One region of the Rothia sp. HMSC071F11 genome, then DNA from elsewhere that is predicted to be linked to it. Evidence: riboswitches for the same ligand, from Rfam matches in the RefSeq annotation. Region 1 holds a riboswitch; each other region holds the start of a gene.
The links. Region 1 has a riboswitch for S-adenosylmethionine ahead of HMPREF2554_RS08645 (LLM class flavin-dependent oxidoreductase). Riboswitches for the same ligand answer to the same signal wherever they lie in the genome.
Positions count from the first base shown of each region.

Region 2: it holds a riboswitch for S-adenosylmethionine, as region 1 does, so the genes downstream of both, HMPREF2554_RS02320 (nuclease PIN) here and HMPREF2554_RS08645 (LLM class flavin-dependent oxidoreductase) in region 1, are expected to answer to the same signal.
Region 3: it holds a riboswitch for S-adenosylmethionine, as region 1 does, so the genes downstream of both, HMPREF2554_RS01485 (bifunctional o-acetylhomoserine/o-acetylserine sulfhydrylase) here and HMPREF2554_RS08645 (LLM class flavin-dependent oxidoreductase) in region 1, are expected to answer to the same signal.
Region 4: it holds a riboswitch for S-adenosylmethionine, as region 1 does, so the genes downstream of both, HMPREF2554_RS09080 (methylenetetrahydrofolate reductase) here and HMPREF2554_RS08645 (LLM class flavin-dependent oxidoreductase) in region 1, are expected to answer to the same signal.

Region 1 is NZ_KV795763.1:131,521-136,296, forward strand. Features, by position in the region: gene HMPREF2554_RS08630 (hypothetical protein) at 1-213, opposite strand, end outside; gene HMPREF2554_RS08635 (hypothetical protein) at 327-1,004, opposite strand; gene HMPREF2554_RS08640 (YchJ family protein) at 1,025-1,462, opposite strand; gene HMPREF2554_RS08645 (LLM class flavin-dependent oxidoreductase) at 1,593-3,020, opposite strand; SAM riboswitch class IV at 3,126-3,235, opposite strand; gene HMPREF2554_RS08650 (zinc-dependent metalloprotease family protein) at 3,463-4,680, opposite strand.
Region 2 is NZ_KV795730.1:311,757-316,532, reverse strand. Features, by position in the region: gene HMPREF2554_RS02340 (DEAD/DEAH box helicase) at 1-1,615, opposite strand, end outside; gene HMPREF2554_RS02335 (hypothetical protein) at 1,669-1,947, opposite strand; gene HMPREF2554_RS02330 (hypothetical protein) at 1,971-2,297, opposite strand; gene HMPREF2554_RS02325 (hypothetical protein) at 2,320-2,649, opposite strand; SAM riboswitch class IV at 2,914-3,042, shown strand; gene HMPREF2554_RS02320 (nuclease PIN) at 3,021-3,299, shown strand; gene HMPREF2554_RS02315 (PIN domain-containing protein) at 3,304-3,738, shown strand; gene HMPREF2554_RS02310 (cell division protein PerM) at 3,990-4,776, shown strand, end outside.
Region 3 is NZ_KV795730.1:109,501-114,276, reverse strand. Features, by position in the region: gene HMPREF2554_RS01495 (hypothetical protein) at 1-249, opposite strand, end outside; gene HMPREF2554_RS01490 (ABC transporter ATP-binding protein) at 246-1,247, opposite strand; SAM riboswitch class IV at 1,828-1,941, shown strand; gene HMPREF2554_RS01485 (bifunctional o-acetylhomoserine/o-acetylserine sulfhydrylase) at 2,051-3,397, shown strand; gene HMPREF2554_RS01480 (homoserine O-acetyltransferase MetX) at 3,493-4,776, shown strand.
Region 4 is NZ_KV795763.1:259,667-264,442, reverse strand. Features, by position in the region: gene metE (5-methyltetrahydropteroyltriglutamate--homocysteine S-methyltransferase) at 1-2,037, opposite strand, end outside; gene HMPREF2554_RS09080 (methylenetetrahydrofolate reductase) at 2,080-2,991, opposite strand; SAM riboswitch class I at 3,069-3,178, opposite strand; gene HMPREF2554_RS09075 (aldo/keto reductase) at 3,646-4,647, shown strand; gene HMPREF2554_RS09070 (sugar porter family MFS transporter) at 4,768-4,776, shown strand, end outside.

The DNA of each region.
Region 1 (4,776 bases):
CAGCAGGTCACTCGTATCGTAGGGTGCCACGTAGTAGTGCGCAGTCATCCCGGTGCGGTGCGTGTACTGCCGGAGTGCATCGAGCCCGTGGGCGCAGAGGATGCGGGCGCGTTCAGCAGCGATGCGGCGCGCATCCGGGGCAAGCAGGTGCCCTCCCCCGTTGAAATAGAGGGCGAGCTCGTCGAAAGATTCCTGCGAGATAACGTCACTCATGGCATAAATATAGCAAACGCAGGACTAGTTTTTGAGACTTTCATCAAGGAAGCTCACAATGTAGCCAGGATTCAAGCTCTGCGCCCTGGGCTGGGATTTTCACCGTTTTCTGATCAGGCACGGCTTATGAGTCCTTTCACCAGACGTTCCGCTTCCCGCTCGCTTCTCGGGTCTTTGGAAACTAGGAGGTCAACCGCAACGTGCAAGGGGCGAATCTTAGGCAACTCTTTGACTGCGCGAAGAATAACGTTGGCATCCTGTGCCGGAACTTCACGCAGTGCGTAGATAAATTTCAGGGATTCGAGATTGTGGGGAGTCACATATGCTTCTACGGTAGCCCCGTAAATTTCCGAATATTCGTGGCTGACACCCGTAAGCGCTAATGTTCGTTCGTCCATCAAGTCATGCAGGTCAGCAGAAGGCACAGCATAGAATTGAAGTTTCGCATCTGCACGCACTGCATACTGCCTAAGAGCTTCTACCCCACGTTCGGAGAGGTTATGTGCACGTTCTTTGGCACGGCGGCGTGCATCGGGGGTAAGGGATGCACTGTTACCGTCAAGATAGGCGGCAAGTTGATTGAAGGATGACATCGAGATTTTGCGCCCATGTGCGGAGTGATGCTCGTGCGGGTTATCTGAAACCATCCACCGCCCGGCGATTTTTTGTCCACTCAAAGATCCTCGTTCAAGGCGTGCACGCACGCTTCGGGGGCTCACCCCGGCGTGCTGGGCATATTCCGCAACTGACATCATGGCAAAAACATACCATAAGAGGAATATTTCTGCCATGCTACCCGATCGGGAGGAATTTAGCTGACCTCACCGTCCAGGTAGTACCAGATGCCGTTTACCTTCTCGAAGCGGGATTTTTCGTGCATGGTGCCTTTCACGCGTTCTTTGGCGGGCGTGCCGGGAACCGAGCGGTAGTACGCCACGAACTCGACCGTGCCCGCCGCATCGAAGGGACCGCCCGAAGAGCCCAGGATATCCAGTCGGTACCAGCGCAGCGTTTCATCCAGCGTTAACTCTGCGGGGCGCGTATGTGGGTGCCAGCTTGCCAGCAGGTAGGGCGCATCGTGTAGGGCGAAGGCGGTGAACCGCGAGCGCATCAGAGCCAGCGGTGTGGGCGCGCCCAAGGTTCCGGATGCGGCAAACTCGCCCAGGTACCGCCCGCAGCAGGCACCGTATACCTCGCCGCTTGTGCAGGGGCAGCGGGTTTGAGGATCATACAGGGTTGTTTCGCTCATGCACCCCATTCTAAAGGGCTACCCGATGCAAACATGCGAGAACCCACCCATCCCGGCGGTCAAACCGGAGAGGGGGCGGGTTCTGCACTGTTTTCAATATATTGCGGAGGAAACTCTGAGGCAGAGTTGGTTAGTTCGCGATAGCGCGTGCGGGGGTGTCTGCCGTGGAGGGCTTACCCACGTAGGCGCCGCGGTATTTCGCGGCCGGGTGGGAGTCTGCAACCTTAGTCTGGCCCTTACCGAACAGGCTTTCGCGCAGGGTCTCGCCCTCATAGGAAGTGCGGTAGCGCCCACGCTTTTGCAGCTCAGGAACCACGAACTCGATGAAGTCCTCGAAGGAACCGGGCGAAACGTGGTATGCCAGGTTAATACCGTCCAGTCCGCCTTCATCAATCCAGCGTTCGAGTTCGTCGGCCACCTGCTGCGGGTCGCCCACAATAACCTCGCCCATACCGCCAATAGTGCAGTGCTCGGCAATATCCTTACGCGTCCACTGCTTATCCTTGGCTTGCAGGGTGAAGGGGGTGAGGAAGGACTGAATCGACTCGGTCTTCACATAGTTGAGTACCTCGTCCTCGTCGAACTGGGAAAGATCCACGCCGGACCAGCCGCCGATAATGGCCTGCGAAGATTCCAAGTTGACGTACTTGCGGTACTCTTCGTACTTTGCCTTCGCCTTCTCTTCGGTTTCGTCCACAATAATGGAGAGCATCGCGAAAACCTTGATTTCGTCGCGACCGCGGCCGTTCTCTTCTGCGCGGTCACGAATGCGGTCGGTAATAATGCGGGTCAGATCGGGGCGCAGTGCACCGATAAACACAACCTCGGCATGCTTGCCGGAGAACTTCTGCCCGCGGCTGGATGCGCCCGCCTGGAAAATCACGGGGGTACGCTGGGGGCTGGGTTCGGTCAGACCCGCGCCGGGCACGCTGAAGTACTTACCCTTGTGCTGAATCGGGTGCACCTTGGCGGGGTCGGCGTAGATACCCTTCTCGCGGTCTTTGACGACCGCGCCGTCTTCCCAGGAGCCTTCCCAGAGCTTGTAGCAGACATCCAGGAACTCTTCGGCGAGTTCGTATCGGGTGTCGTGCTCAATCTGGGTTTCGAGGCCCTGACATTCGGCTGCGGAAGGCAGGTATGAGGTCACCACATTGAAGCCCACACGCCCGTTAGTGAGGTGGTCGAGAGAAGCGTACTTGCGTGCGAGCGTGTAAGGCTGCTCGTAGGTGACAGCTGAGGTCACGCCGAAGCCCAGATGCTCGGTCACGGCGGCCATTGCGGAGATCTGCATGAACGGATCGTTCACAGGCACCTGCGCGCCACCTTCGATAGCGGGTGCGGCGGAGTTCTTGTAAATATCGTAGATGCCCACAACATCGGCTAAGAATACGCCGTCGAAGAAGCCCTTCTCAAGGATCTGTGCCAGGTCGGTCCAGTATTTGATGGTGTTGTACTCGGTAGCACGGGAGCGGGGGTGGCGCCAGAGGTCGAAGCTCTGGTGACCCACACAGGTCATGTCGAATGCGTTAACTGCGATGCGCTTCTTCTGCTCAGCCATCTACGTATCCTTTCGCGAATGTTCGGGTGTTCCTGCACCCCGCGCGCCGCCTCCTTTATAGGTGGTGACCTTCTTGGTGTTCCAAGTCGTGCAGGTGGCGCATTCGCGCCGTACTTGCTTCGTGTCCCTTGAAGCCAGATCATCATCTGGAGCACCCCGCTACGGGAGAGGGTTGCCGCCCGGCTAGCCAGAGCTTTACACCGGGACTCATAATCCTTGATTTTGAGTGTATAAGGGGTGTCGTGGTTGGTGCGATATTATGACGAATATTAATGTTTGTGACTGTCGCCCGTAATATTAAGGGCCGCGTACGTCGCCCGGCGGACAGCAGTGTTCTTTCGAATGCGATGGCAAAATTCGGGAGCAATAGTTTGCAGCGGGAGCGTGTTTAACGCTCCCGCTGCCATTCTTCGCTCCCATTTTAGGAAAAGCGTCAAATTATTCAGGAAATGAGATCCAATTCGCGGGCATATTCCGCTGTGATGGGGTTTATTTCCACCTTGGGCTCAGGGACAGGTTCAGTACCACCTCGTCCAGTCAGAACTGCAAAGCGCAGGTTTTTCAGGTCGCTTGGTGCCGTCAGCCAGCCTGTCATTCCGTCACGGTTAAGATCAAGAGCATAGATTCCATGGTCGATTTCGCCATTACCGTTGAGATCGACAGGTCCATCTGCTGGCCTCAGTACGGCCTCTGGATTGGGCCGATACATGTACCCACGCGCTTGGGGACCAAAGCCTTTGCGTTCGTCCAAGGCCCATTCTTTAAGGGTCGGCATATCCTGCTGCAGGTATCCGAAATATTTGGTTCCATCCGCCTTGGGCACACCGGTAAGCTGATAGTTGTAATTCATCACGCTGAAGTACTGTGGTTTACCTTTTTCACCTTTCTCCTCGGCATCACCACCGTGCTGCAGGCCGAGGTTATGCCCCAGCTCGTGAATAAAAGTACCCACGCGAATATCGCTCATATTACCTTTATTGTTATTCCAGTGTGTCTTTCCTACAGTCACCATGAAATTAAGACCTCCCAATTGCCCCAATCCTGATGAACCTTCCTCCCCACTTTGTTGTTGCACGTAATAGTCACCCCAGACCATATAGTGAAAGAGCCCTTCACGATACTGATTAATATGAGAAGCCTTAAACTTGGCCCAGTTCCCACCTCTGTCATCTATATCGTCGCTGAACACTTGCCACTCGACCTGTTGACCCCCTCCCAAGTTGTACTTGGGGCCCCGAGCGGAACCGGCATCTAGGTGCAGGTTAATACCCGTTTTGCCGTCGGGGTTGCTGATATTCAAATCCGCGAAAGACTGCACGATGCGGTCCAGCTCTTCCTCACTAGCAAGCTCACCGGGCATATAATCCATCTCGACAAAAATGTCTTTATGGTTGGGATCCGCGCCCATCTTAGGGAAATCGATCTCTGGTATGCCATCGTTATTGACATCGTACCCGTCTCTTTCCATCCCGTCAGGAATATGATCACCGTCGAGATCATCCGGGTTGGGTTCCTGAGCGAGATCCATATTCCGGTTCTGCGCGTGCGCAGGCTGAGCGGGCTTCGCTTCCACCGCAGAAACGGGCAGAGAATTCAGAGGAGCAACAAGCACCAGGCTGACAAACGCCAGCATCAGGCGCACTATAGTACGTAATTTCATGAGAGATATTCCTTATGTCGTTGTATTGAGTGAGAGGGAATCTTAAATAGAGAGTGAAGTGAGTGATATTCATCGGTGAGAACCTGCGATGTTGCG
Region 2 (4,776 bases), on a different contig from region 1:
GGTCTGGGGTAAGGAATGGGACGGCCCGCGTGAGGGTAGGCAAGAACTCGCGGTGAAAAGCTTCGCGTTCGTCTGCCGGAATACGCATTTCGCCGCGAGATACCAAGGATTCTGCGGCTGCGTCCAAAGGCTCGGCAAGCGGAATAAACGCCAGGTTAAGACCTTCCGGCAGATCCGGAATAGTCGGCGTCGCAGCATTTTCGGGCGATAGCTCGGGAATGAGCCCACCCGTTTGTGTCTCAGAATTTTCGCTCTCGTCCGAGCTCTCCTCCGCCTGCTGCGAAGATTGAGCCTGAAAAACATCGCGATGCGGCGCGTCTAAGGCGCCCTTGCGCGTGCTTTTCCAATGCACCCGATGCGCCTGTTCTTCGTAAATACGCTGCACAAGACCGCCGAGCGCGAAAAATCCTGAGCGCGGCGAGCCGATAGGGTGGCAGTGTGCGGCATCAAACCAGAGCTGTCGCACCCGGTTATCTTCGCGGGTTTCCCACCCCAAGGCGGCATGAAGAGCCAAGTCGGGGGTGGAATCTTCGCTCACGGCAGCCTCTGCGTTCTGTCGGGACTCGGCCCCAACAGCTCCGGCATGTACCCTCACCTGGGCGGGTGGTAGAACTGCCGTGGTTACCTCAAACCCTTCGAGAAGAATCGGCAGGCCGATCTGCTCTGCACGAGCCAGAACATCCCACAGCAGCGTGGAGTTCGTGGCGGTGAGCGAAATCCAGTCCCGATGCGAAGAATACATATTCTGCCACGGGCGTGCGATAGCGTATATTTCGGCGAAGAACCGTTCGTGCTCAGGGTACACTTCGTGACGACCGACCGGCCCACCCACGCTGGATGCAAAGGTCTCCCAGCTGAGCCCGCCCTTGATCCAGCGCCCGGTTTTGGACTGCATGAGCGGTCGCGCCAGCAAATTGATAGGCGGGGTTGCACCGGGAATATTGCGCCCGCGCGCATACGAACCCGAAATGCTGAAGGAAAGGTCGAGCGCCCCCGGAACCCGTGCAGAATCAATACCGGATGCTTCGCCCCGGGCAGCGAGAACCTGTGCCATATCGCGCCGCCACACCGAAATTTTCGAGGGCGAAGAATGCATATTCTCGTGGTCGTTCAGGGAGAGAGGTTTGGGATCGGTGGTGAGCGAGCTTGCTGAACGAATCGCCCCGGATGCGCGTAACGCCGCCAGGGGATCGTCGGCTGCCTCCGCAACCTGCTGTGCGGTATCTTCTGGGTTCTCCGGGTTCATAGACTGGCGGATGCGGCCACCAGGCGCATTGTCGAGGGCTTTCCGCGCAGTCTTGGCACGGTCGAGTGCAGTGAGCATGAGGGCGACGGCGTGCTTGCAGTCGGCGGTGACTGGGCATGTGCATCGTGCGTTGAAAAGATTGGAATCGGCGTCAGAACCCGGGAAGAAGCGAATATCTACCTCATAGGGAATAGGGGTGCTCCCATTCACCAGACCTTCCAGCGTGTTTTCGTCTTCGTCGTAGGTGTAGCGCACCACTTCACGCTGACGGGCATAAGCAAGCCCGCGCTGGTATGCCTTATGCCCCGCCTGCCGAATAATCTGCGCAACGGTGACGGGGATATCGGGGAAAGGGTTTGGCGTGCTCACCGTTCTATTATCTCAAGGGTGTCAAAGAATCGCGCGGTAATTCGTTATGAGGTCTACCCAAGATGGGCTGTACGTTTCTTACGTGCATTTTTGATGACTATTGTGAAGAACATAATAAAAGTGATGATGGTGGTCAGGAAGCCAACGCATAAGACACTCATGGCGAGGGTCGCGGCTGCTTGTGTGAGAGGACTCGACCCCTTGGGCTGGATGCCCCTCCACTCGAAGGCGTGGTATTCAACGACTGCTCCCCAGCCCGCTAGGATGAACAATCCAATACCGAGAATGAGGAATAGTGCAGCTATTGCCCCGACCATACGTGCAGTTTTCATGCTTTCCCCTTGAGTAACTGACTTTATGGATTCATCTGGTCCCGTTCTTTTGCCAAGGGTGTTTTATTCTGCTCAGCATGCTTGTTTTGTGCCTTGCGTGCCTTCTTGGTCGCCGTTGTGAAGAGCAGAATAAAGGTGATAATGCCGGTGAGGAAACCAATGCCTAGGAACCATAGGCTCAGATTATTAGTCGCCATGACGAGGGGACTTGCTCCTGCGGGATCGACACCCCTCCACTCGAAGGCGTGGTATTCCACGAGTGAGCCCCAGCCGGCTAGGATGAGCAATCCAAACCCGATAACCAGAAGTACTGCGGCTACTGCTCCAACGATGTATATAGCTTTTTTCATGAGCACTCCTTAGATGCTGACTCTATGAATCAACCTGGTTATGGTCGCCTTCTACCAAGGGTGTTTTATTCTGCTCACTGTGCTTATTTTGTGCCTTGCGTGTATTCCTAGTCGTCGTTGTGAAGCGCAGAATAAAGGTGAAGAGCCCGGCGAGAAAACCGGTGCCTAAGAACCAGTAGCTGAGGTTGGCGGTTGCTCGCGTTAGGGGACTTGCTCCTTTATGCTGCACGCCCCTCCATTCGAGGGCATGATACTCTACAAGTGAGCCCCAACCGGCCAGGATGAACAAGCCAAACCCAATGATCAGAAAAATTGCGGCCACTATCCCCATGATCTGTACAGTCTTTTTCACAGTTATCACTCTTTCTTTCCGGAAGCGTAAAGTGGGCGTGACATGGTGATATATCAGAGGCAAGATAAATTTCTGTACATTACCCAGTGTGCCGTGATTTTTCTCGAATGTGTAGACCTGCTCTGAAGGCCCAAAACTTCACACTACGCCGCCATGAGGCAGCTATATACAGGTATGCATTCATAATCGCGTTATGTAAATCACAAGAATTTGACGGGTTCGCACGTTTACAGATTCCTGAAAGCTGTTGTAACCTGGATTCAGCTTCAAGAGTTTCGACTGATAAGCTCCGACTATGGTCGAACGCCAACCCCATGTTCACGGGTGGCTCGGATGACGAAGCGGTTTGTATTCGCCGCCTCAGGTGGCACTTGGTACAGGCAAGAGCAACGCGAAAGGAACGCGCATTCGGCGCATGGTTGTCAATGTACAACAGCTCTTCATCTCCAGCATCCCCCCTTACTCCTGCACGCTCTTATCAGGAAAATCTGCGTGCCGCATCCGTGCCCGCACGCGGCGGTTACCAGGCAGTAAGCATTCAGGATTACGCACGTATTTCTTCTAAGCGCGACGAATTCCTCAATTTTCTGCTTCTTCCCAACCCCGAGGGTATTCCCGCCGTCGAATATGCCGGTCTGCGCGTAGCATAGGGGTATGAGCGCCTCAGGACTGCTTCTCGACTCGGATGTACTCGCCGAGATCCGCAAAGCCACGCCAGATCCCAAAGTTGTTGCCTTTCTGCGCCGCCGCGCCTATAAACACCTCTACATTTCGGTGCTGAGCGTAGGCGAGCTCAAAGGACTCTACCCCTACCCAGAGACCGACCGCTGGATTGCCGAACTTCTCGACAGATTCGCCGACCACATCATCAACGTGGATGCGCGCGTAAGCCTCGAATGGGCGGGACGCAGCGCTCCGCGCGGCACTCACAGTCACGGACGTAAAGATGCCGAGCCCCTGCCCACCGCCGCCCTCGAAGGTCTGATGGCGGCGAGCGCCCAAGCTCACGACCTCGAAATCGTTTCTTCAAAAGCTGAGGTGTACCGGTCCTGGGGCGTACCCGCGGTGAATCCGTGGATTGAAGACTAAATCTTCCGCACAATATTTCACCGTAAGCGCCGGGGGAGTACCTGCGTGTTTGAGAAGGTCGTGAGAAATGCTCGGCACAGTTAGCTGTATGCGTTGCCGCGGCGGTGAGAGCGCATCGGTAACGTTCGTGTAACCCCTCTGTTCACGGTGAGCGGTTAACGAAGGTTAGCCGCCAATTAACCGGAACTATTTCCCCGAAAGCCCAGCAGGCTCACACGCGCTGGCAGGTTTCATGGCATGATGGAAGAACGATGAAAAGTAGCTCTTCTACATCCCGGTATTCTGCCCCTATGCCACTCTGGCTGCAGGGCATCGTTGAATTAGTTTTTACCGCCGCGCTTTCTTTCGGGCTTGTGCTCGTTCTGCTCATGGCGGTGTGGTTTACCAACGGTTTTAACCGTATGGATTTTCCCGCGCTCGCAACTCTTGCCTCCCACCTGTGGCTGCTCATGCACGGTGTGCCGCTGAATATTCCGAATGCTTTCGGTATTATCTTGCCGCACGGCATGCTCACACTGGTGCCCATGGGGCTGAGCATTATTCCGGTGCTCTTATGCTTTAGGTCTGGGCGGAAACTGGCGCGCGCATCCTATGAGGGGGAATTCTTCAAACCCGTACTATTAGGGTGCGCCGCCTACGGTATTTTTGCTGCCGTCGCCTTTGCATGGGCGAGCACCGAACGGCATCTGCTGGGTATTGTTGGTGCGGCGTTGATTCCACAGATCGTGGTGCTGGTCGGGCTGATCTGGGGCGGCTACTATGAATCGCGTTCGCTCGCCCGTATGGTGGGCGTGAACACCGCTGAACAGATTTCGCAGATGAGCCAGTACTCGCGGTGGGCGAGCTCCTATGTGTGGTCGATTGTGCGTGCCTCCATGGTGGCGATTTTCTCGCTCATTATGGGCGGTGCTCTGGTGCTGGTGGTTGCCATGATGATGCGCTGGTCGCAGATCGCAACAATCTACCAGGAACTTCACGCCGGGCCGGTGGGGGCGCTCGCGGTGACCCTGCTGCAGCTGGGTTACCTTCCGAACTTGG
Region 3 (4,776 bases), on a different contig from region 1:
GAGCAGATACACGAACGTTCCCCGGTAGCGCTCGAAGTTGAGGATTCCGGCGGCAACAATGCACATGTTCCAGGTACCGATAATACCTGCGCGAGTCCAGGCGAGGGTCGCATCTACTGGCCAGGCACCGGCGGCGAGTGCTTGCAGGGCCGTTGCTCCAAAGGTGCTCAGCAGCAGTAACTGCAGGAAGTAGGGAACCGTGAGGAATTGGCGCAGGGAAAAGGACATTAGGCGAAGCTGCCGGTTCATCGTTTCAATCCTTCCGCCATAGCCAGATATGCCTCTTCGAGGGTGGCTGGGCGAGTATACAGCGGTGTGAGCATCTGAACCTCACGCTCAGTGAGAATACGGGTCAGCAGAGCCTCGGCGCGTTCGTTACTGAAGGGGTGCGGCTCTTCCGAAACAGAACGTTCATTCCAGTACACGGTGATCTCCCACTCGCTACCGTGCGGGGTTAGCAACAGTGTTCCCGCATCGCTCAAAGATCGGGCAAGTTCTTGAAGCACCGCCCCGGCATTCGCACCCACACGCCCGACAGTGCTAGCGGAGATTCCGGCGTGCGTAGTAATATCCGCTACCGTGCCCGAAACCGCCATGCGACCGGCACCGATGACCGTGACCCGATGCGCTAACTCCTCAATCTCGCCCAGCAGATGGCTCGTGAGTAAAATGGCGGTGCCGTCGTCAGCGAGGGAGCGAATTAGCTGGCGTATTGTCAGCGAAATATCTGGGTCAAGCCCGTTCGTCGGCTCATCCAAAAGCAGCAGTTTTGGCTCGCCCAGCAGTGCCCGCGCGATGTGCAGACGTTGTTTCATGCCGCGGGAAAACTCTTGTACTTTCTTCGCGGCGACATCTGCAAGATCGACCCGTTCCAAAGCGCTCGCCACCTGGGTGCGGCGTTTGCGCGCGCTAACCCCGGCAAGGTCGGCGAAGAAGAGAAGATTATCGCGGGCGGATGCTCGCGGATAGAACCCGGTATCCCCGCCGAGCGCAAGTCCCAGGGATGCACGCGCACGCTGGGGGTGTGCAAGCGCATCCACCCCGTCGATGCGAACGGTACCGCTTGTGGGAGTCAACAGTGTTGCGCACATCTGTACAATTGTTGTTTTCCCAGCTCCGTTGGGACCGAGCAGAGCATGAATTTCGCCGGAGCTTATACTGAGCGAAACATTATCGACAGCGGTGAAAACGTGTTCACCTTTGCCAAAGGTGCGGCATAGCTGTGCCGCGTCAAGAATTGTAGACATTGTGATAAAATCTTGCGGTGCTTAGTCACCCGAAGCCTCTTGAGCACGGTGTTCGCACGCCTGCAATATGTGGGACGGGTGAGATGAATAGTCGTGAGAGAGGCACTTCGTAGTGCCTGAATAATCCCAAGTCACCGACTGCAGATGCGGAAGGTATAACAATGAAACCCTCAGAACTTTGGTGTTCAAGGTGCTCACTATGCGCTCCTGGAATGTATCGAACCAAAGCAGGGTTATTTCTGAAATTTTTAAAGCCCACCATCTGGGCGGGCATTCCGCGAGCCGGTGCGACTTTAGCGGGAGGTCATACCTCATCACTCCTAGATTCAAGGTTTCCATCAGTGTAGCATGGCTCACGGTTGTCTACACTGATGGTAATTTAGCGGCGGCTAACTGCAGATCACATGGCTTTAGCGGTTAGGGTATAACATACGTACAGTCACAAGCGCATAAGTATTGGTGCTTCTCCCAAACAATAGGCTGTCGCGAAAACAGTTCATAAAACGTCATCTTTGCAACAATGCGCCGAAAACACGCATCCCGCTTGACCATGTGCGCTTCCTATGAAACTCTAGATGCAGGTCATGAGAGCCAGTGATAAGCCCCAGCTAGCTGGCCGGCAACCCTCCTCCGCGGTGGGGTGCCCTGGGTGAGGACCAGGCGTTGAACACAAAGTACAACGCAAGCGCGGGACCGATGTGCCCGATTCTGGTACATCGTTTTTTCGTTTGCAGAGAAGAAAACCCAAGAACTCTGTACCGAAATCGGCATGCGGCCCCCTGAACTATCACAAGGAGCTTCGCATGAGCAACACTACAGTCCCGACTCCCGCCAACCCCGCCGGTTGGAAATTTGAAACCCGCCAGATTCACGCGGGGCAGGCACCGGATGCCGCAACGGGAGCTCGGGCGTTACCTATCTACCAGACCACCTCGTTCGTTTTCGAGAACGCAGAACAGGCCGCTAACCGTTTCGCTCTAGCTGAGCTTGGGCCTATCTATACCCGTTTGAACAACCCCACCCAAGAGGTTATTGAAAACCGCATCGCATCCCTTGAAGGGGGAGTAGGGGCGCTTTTGCTGGCCTCAGGCCAAGCGGCTATTACCTATGCGATTCTCAACATTGCGGGTGCGGGCGACCATATCGTGGCTTCCCCATCGATTTATGGGGGAACCTACAACCTACTTAAATACACGCTTGCCGACCTCGGCGTTGAAACTACGTTTGTTGAAAACCCGGACGACCTGCAGCAATGGCGCGATGCGGTTCGCCCCAACACGAAACTCTTCTACGGAGAAACCGTACCTAACCCCCGGAACGATGTGCTCGACATCGAGCCTATCGCCCAGATCGCCCACGACAATGGCGTTCCCCTAATCGTCGATAACACTGTTCCCACTCCTTACCTTGTGCGCCCCATCGAATTTGGTGCGGATGTGGTAATCCATTCCGCCACGAAATATCTGGGTGGGCACGGCACCTCAATCGGCGGCGTTATCGTGGACTCCGGGAATTTTGACTACGGAGCCAATCCCGAAAAGTTCCCCAAGTTCAACGAGCCAGCACCTGGCTACCATGGTCTAGTTTATGCCCGTGACTTGGGCAAAGACTCCGCCTTCGGTGCGAACCTTTCCTATATTCTCAAGGCGCGAGTTTCGCTTCTGCGCGACACCGGGGCGGCGATCTCTCCAACCAACGCCTTCAACATTGGTATCGGTCTAGAGACCCTTTCGTTGCGCATCGAACGCCATATCGAGAACGCTACTAAAGTCGCAAACTGGCTGGAGGAGCACCCGCTGGTCGATCAGGTGATCTGGGCCGGTCTGCCTTCCTCGCCCTGGTACGAGCGAGCCCAGAAGTACCTGCCGAAGGGGCCGGGCGCTGTTGTGGGATTCACCCTCAAAGACGCCGACTTGGAACAGACCCGCACCTTTGTGGACGCCCTGCAGCTGCACTCCAATGTAGCGAATATCGGCGATGTACGCTCGCTCGTGATTCATCCCGCATCCACCACTCACTCGCAGCTTTCTGAAGAAGAGCTAGAGGCAATCGGTGTGAGCAAAAACTTTGTGCGCCTCTCGGTAGGTATCGAAAATATTGACGACATTATCGCAGACCTTGAATTGGGCTTTGCAACTCTGAACGCCTAACCTGCACCGCCGCGACCGGGCTGCACAGTAAATGCCCGGTCGCGGTATCGGTTTCTCGCCTGCCATTACCAACTACTGGTTATCGAGGAGAAAACATGACGGAAAATATCGTACACGCCACCTATCTGTCGCAACTGCAGTATCCCAGCGCTCAGGGGTACCTGCGGCAGATGGCGATCGGTGATTTCACCCTCGAAAACGGTACCGTGCTTCCACAGGTAAACATTGGGTACGAAACGTGGGGAACTCTTAATGAAGCTGGGGACAACGCGATTCTTATTCTGCACGCCCTCACCGGCGACACCCATGTTTCGCGCGGGATTCCCACATCGGATATGCCTGCACCCAGTATTCGCGCAGTCGAAAGTGATGGTTGGTGGGAAGGTATTGTGGGGCCGGGCGCGGTGGTCGATACTACCAAGTATTTTGTGATAGCTCCCAATATCTTGGGCGGATGCTACGGTTCGACTGGTCCGGCAAGCATCGTACCCGAGGGGTACCCGGGCGCCGGAAAACCCTGGGGATCACGCTTCCCTTACGTCACTATTCGCGACTCGGTACGAGCCGAAGCCGAACTTATCGCCCGGTTGGGGATTAAGAGTTTTCACCACGTAATCGGCGGATCGCTCGGCGGGGCACGCGCTATCGAATGGGCGGCAACCTTCCCCGAGCTGGTACGCGGATGCGCAGTTATTGCCGCCGGTCCCGCTGCTACCGCCGAACAGATTTCCTGGGCGCACACCCAGAACCTCGCCATCCGTGCTGATGCCAATTTTGCTTCCGGCGATTATTATGGGGGAGCGGCGCCCACGGCCGGGCTCGCGCTGGCGCGGCGCATAGCCCACACCACCTACCGCAGCCCAGCAGAGTTGGAGCACCGCTTTGGGCGGCAGGCAAACCGCGGAGAATCCACCGACGGCGGGTCCATCGGTGAGAACCGCGGACGATATGCGGTCGAAAGCTACCTAGACCACCACGGCGATAAGCTCGTTGAGCGTTTTGACGCCAATAGCTACCTTGCCGTGAATGAGGCGCTAATTTCACATGATGTTGCACGCGGGCGCGGCAGCCTCTCGCATGCGCTTGCGCTCAGCGACTGCAAGTGGACTATCGCCGCCGTAAGCACCGATCGCCTGTTTTTTCCGCACGAATCGTACCGTCTGGCGGAGGCGCTGCCGGTTCCCGTGAAAGTCGATATTATCGAATCCGACCACGGTCATGACGGTTTCTTAGTCGAATCCCGCCAGTTGGAGGCGATTCTCGCTAAGGCTCTCGGAGTCCCGGTTCCCGAGCGAGAGCGCGCTGTCGATGAAGAAAAATCCTTTCAAGATATAGCTGCTCTTTTCGGTTCGCCTCTTGAAACACAAAAACAGAACTAG
Region 4 (4,776 bases), 130 kb from region 1:
CGCATTCAGGGCATTAATCGAATCAATAATCTCGTTGAATTCCGAGTAACACAGGTGGGTGTGAACCTGAGTTTTGTCCTCGACCGCGCTCGTCGCCAGGCGGAACGCGTTTACCGACCACTTCAGGTACGCGGGCTGCTCATCGCGGCGCAGTGGCAGAAGCTCACGCAGTGCCGGTTCATCCACCTGAATGATGCGTATGCCCGCTTCTTCCAAATCGGCGATTTCGTCGGCGAGCGCCAATGCCACCTGATTCGCGGTTTCCTCGCGCGGCTGGTCATCACGCACGAACGACCAGGCCAGAATAGTCACCGGGCCGGTTAGCATGCCCTTGACGGGACGGTCGGTGAGGGACTGGGCGTAGGAGATCCAGGGCACGGTCACGGCTTCGCCGCGCAGCCCTTCACCCGAGCGTTTCACATCGCCGAACAGCACCGACGGGCGGGTGCAACGCGAACCGTAGGACTGCACCCAGCCGTGCTTCGTCGTGGCGAAACCATCGAAATTCTCGGCGAAGTACTGCACCATGTCGTTACGTTCGGCCTCGCCGTGCACGAGCACATCCAGACCCAAATCTTCCTGGAGTTTAATAACGGAGGCGATCTCTTCACGCAGGAACTCGTCAAGCTGCTGCTGCGTGATTTTACCGGCACGCGCCTCTGCACGGTGGCGGCGAATATCGCCGGTCTGCGGGAACGAACCAATGGTCGTGGTCGGCAGCTTCGGCAGATTCAGGTCAGCCTGGGCATCCCGGCGGATTTTCAGTTCGGGACGCTCAAAATCCTGCGGTTTCACGGATGTGGCACGCTCACGGATTGCGGCATTATGCTTACGCGGATCCGCTGTGAAACGTGCCAGCGCTTCGTCGGCGGTCTTCAACTCTGCTTCAACCGCAGACTCACCGTCGGCAAGACCGCGGGCAAGAGTCACGATCTCAGCGACTTTCTGGTCGGCAAAAGCCAGACCGTCTACGGGCACATCGGCGGGGTCTTCAAGGTCGAGATCGTGCGGCACATGCTGCAGCGAGGTTGAGGATGCAACCGCCACCGCACCGCCGTTAATGTTCTGGAGTGCGTGCAGGAGCGCTCGCAGGTCGGCACGCCAAATATTGCGCCCGTTAATGGCACCCGCCACCAGGGTGACGCCGGAATCTTTGAAGGCGGTCAGCGCCTCGGCATCGTAGAGCGTGGAAACCAGGTCGAGATGCAGCGCCTCAATACCGGTGTCTAACAGGGCGGGCAGGTTCTCGCGCAGGTTGCCGTAGGGGCTTGTCACCAGGATTGCGGGGCGGTTCGTTTCGGCTGCCAACGCGCTGTAAGTTTTACGCGTCAATTCGGCGATTTTGGCGTTGGGAATATCGCGGTCCACGGTTAGGCCGGGTTCGTCGAGCTGCACCCACTGCACGCCGCGTGCCGCAAGCTCGGCGAGCACCTGCTGGTAGGCTTTCACGAAATCGTCCAGGCGATCCAGCGGTGTGAACCCTTCGGGCGAACCCTGTTCGGCTTTTGCCCCGAGAAGCAGGGTGAGCGGGCCGACCAGCTGCGGGCGCACTGTCACCCCGTGCTCCTTGGCGACTTCAAGCTGCTCGTCGATAGCCTCAAAATTCAGCTTGATCTCGGTATCCGGACCGATCTCGGGCACTAGGTAGTGGTAGTTCGTATCGAACCATTTCGTCATCTCCAATGGAGGCAGCGTCTCGGTGCCGCGCGCTAGAGCAAAGTACCCGGGCAGATCGAGCAGGCCGCGCGCATCCTTGGCGTCGGCAAGACGCTTGGGTACGAGGGTGAAAAGGCGCACGGCATCGAGCACCTGATCGTAGTACGAGAAAGTCGCCGGAATAGACGAATCGGTGGCGCTAAGACCGCGCTCGATCACACGGTCATAGTAGGTGCGCTGCACATCTGCGGCCGCCTGGCGCAGTTCATCCTGCGTGATTTTGCCTTTCCAGAACGCTTCCTGTGCCTTCTTCAGCTCGCGGAAACGGCCCACGCGGGGGTAACCGACGATGGTTGCTGCGGGGAATGGGGTGCGGGTCATCCTAGTTCCTTACTGTGGGAGGGTGTCAAATAAAAGGGGAGTTTAGAGGTATTGAAGATCGCTCAGGGGGAGTTTGAAACGGTTCGAGTAGCGCGGAACGTCGAGTTCTTCGAGGACGTCCAGCACAGCCTCATGCTCGTTAAACGTGTAGAAATGCAGGCCGGGGGCGCCAGCATCAAGCACCTTGCGACATTGGTCGAGTGCATGTTCCACGCCGATGCGGTGCAGCTCGCGCGGATCGCTCGCGGTTTCCAGACGATGCGCCAGCTCGCGCGGCACTTCAAGCCCGGCAAGCTCGCACAGCTTCGTCAGCCGGGTCAGCGAGGTAACGGGCATAATACCAGGGATAATGGGCATCTCAACCCCGGCAAGGCGCGCGGCATCCACAAGCCCCGAATAGCGCTCGGTCTCAAAGAAAACCTGGGTGATGGCGAAATCCGCCCCGGCACGCTGTTTTGAAAGCAGAATCTCAATGTCTTGAAGAAGCGAGGAAGATTCGGGGTGCTTATGCGGGTACGCCGCAACCCCAATCGACACCTTCCCCGCAGCAAGATGCGCGAAATCCTCACGTTCCACCCTGCGAATCAGCTCCACCAGGTAGCGGGCAAAAGGCAGCTCAAGCGGGCGCGTGTTTTCGGGTGGAATATCGCCGCGCAGTGCCAAGAACCCGCGCACACCAAGCCCCAGAATCAGACGAACCGAGCGTTCCAAATCGGCCACGGAATGCCCCACGCAGATTAGATGCGCCAGCGGGTTCAGCGATGTTTCATGCACCAAGTGATCGAGCAGAGCCAACGTCTTTTGGCGGCGTTGAGCATCGCCCGAATAGGTGACGGAAACGTAATCCGGGTTGGTTTGCTCAAGCTCGGCAATGGTTTTGAGCAGGGAATCGCAGCTTGCGTGCGACCGTGGTGGATACAGCTCGTAAGAAAGAGCCGGGTGAACTGTCGTCATTTTCATTCCTCCGTGTTCACCCGATAGAAGCGTGCCCGAAGGTACGCCAAATCTTAGCAAGACGCGAAGGGAATTCACTTCTATCGGTTCTGGCGGGAGCACCTTGTCCGTCCACCCCATGGGGTGGAGGCTGGCGAGGTTGCTGCGACGTCTAAGAGCCAGATCTCTCGGTCGCTCTGGATAGATAACGTTCCCATTCTAGGCAGGATGCGCGGTGCCAGCAAGAATATGTCAGCACATGTCGTCGAGCGGTCACAACCGCTTAATATTGCGGGATGCGGCGAAACATTACGTCATACGGGTTCGCGGCAGTTCGGATCGGCGGATTGAACCCTCCACCTGATTTGGCCGCAAGTTCAGCCGCGAGCAGATAGCGGAATGTTATCTGCTCGCGAAGATTACAGAGGGGGTGACGCGGCGAGAGGGAGAAGGCATTCTACAAGGAAAAACCGGGTACTGTTCTGAGAAAACATGTCGTGTAAACTGTATGCAAGAGTCCCCCGACCGCCTCTACCCGTGAATCTGCAGGTTCACAGGATATGCGCATATGTCGGGGCCCTTCTTTATCTGCTTCCGGTCTTACTCTAGGGAATTGCAGAGCGCCGTGAACGTCATGTTGCGACCATACACTGTCAAACACGGTAGAGTAAACGTATGGAACGCATCGAATCTCCCGCATATGCACGCCTGGGTAACTCCGGGCTGGTCGTGCCCTCCGTCGGTATCGGCTGCAACAATCTGGGACGCCCCGGCACCCCCACTCAAACTCAGGAAGGCACCAACGCCGTGATCGCCGCCGCAGTCGAGGCGGGCATCGGCTTCTTCGATATTGCCGACCTGTACGGCGCCGAACCCGGGCTGTCAGAAACCATGTTCGGTACCGCGATGCGCGAACTTAACCTCAACCGTGATGACCTGATCATCGTCACCAAATTCGGGCTTCCCACCGGTACCCTCAACGGCAACGACTGGGATGCGCGCGGCTCACGCCGATACATCATGCGTGCCGTCGAAGGTTCACTGCGCCGCCTGGGAACCGAGTACATTGACCTGTATTTCTACCACAGCCCCGACCCGAACACCCCGCTGGAAGAGACCCTATCTGCTCTCGATACGCTCGTGACCAGCGGAAAGGTTCGTTACCTGGGGCACTCCAACTTTGCGGGGTGGCAGCTTGCCCACGCCGAGCATCTCGCCCGCGAACTCGGCACTGAGCGGTTTATCGCCGCCGAAAACCACTACAACCTGCTTGACCGCCGTGCCGAACTCGAAATTCTTCCCGCCGCCCGCCACTTCGGGCTCGGGGTTCTCCCGTATTTCCCGCTTGCCAATGGGCTTTTGACCGGAAAATACCGCCGCGACAGTATCCCTGCAGGGTCACGTCTGTCGCATTCCAAAGCGCAGGTACTTGCGCAAGCCGACTGGGAACAACTCGATGCCTACCACGAATTTTGTGCCGATCTGGGGATCTCTGAGGTTCAAGCCTCCATCTCTTGGCTCAAACAGCAGAACCCCGTCGCTAGCGTGATTGCCGGGGCAACCACCCCCGAACAAGTACACGCAAACGCGCAGGCCGCAAGCGTGCGTTTCAACGATGACGAACTGGTGCGGCTCAACGAGATTTTTCCAGCGCCCGAAAGCATCGCGCTTTTCTAACAATCTCCTTCGCCACTGCAAATATAGCCAGCTGGAAATATAACTAATCGGGAATATACCCAAGCCAGCAAGCGTTTAAAGACTGTGCGGTCTCTCAACCTGTGCCGTACAAGACCCTTCATGAAAGAC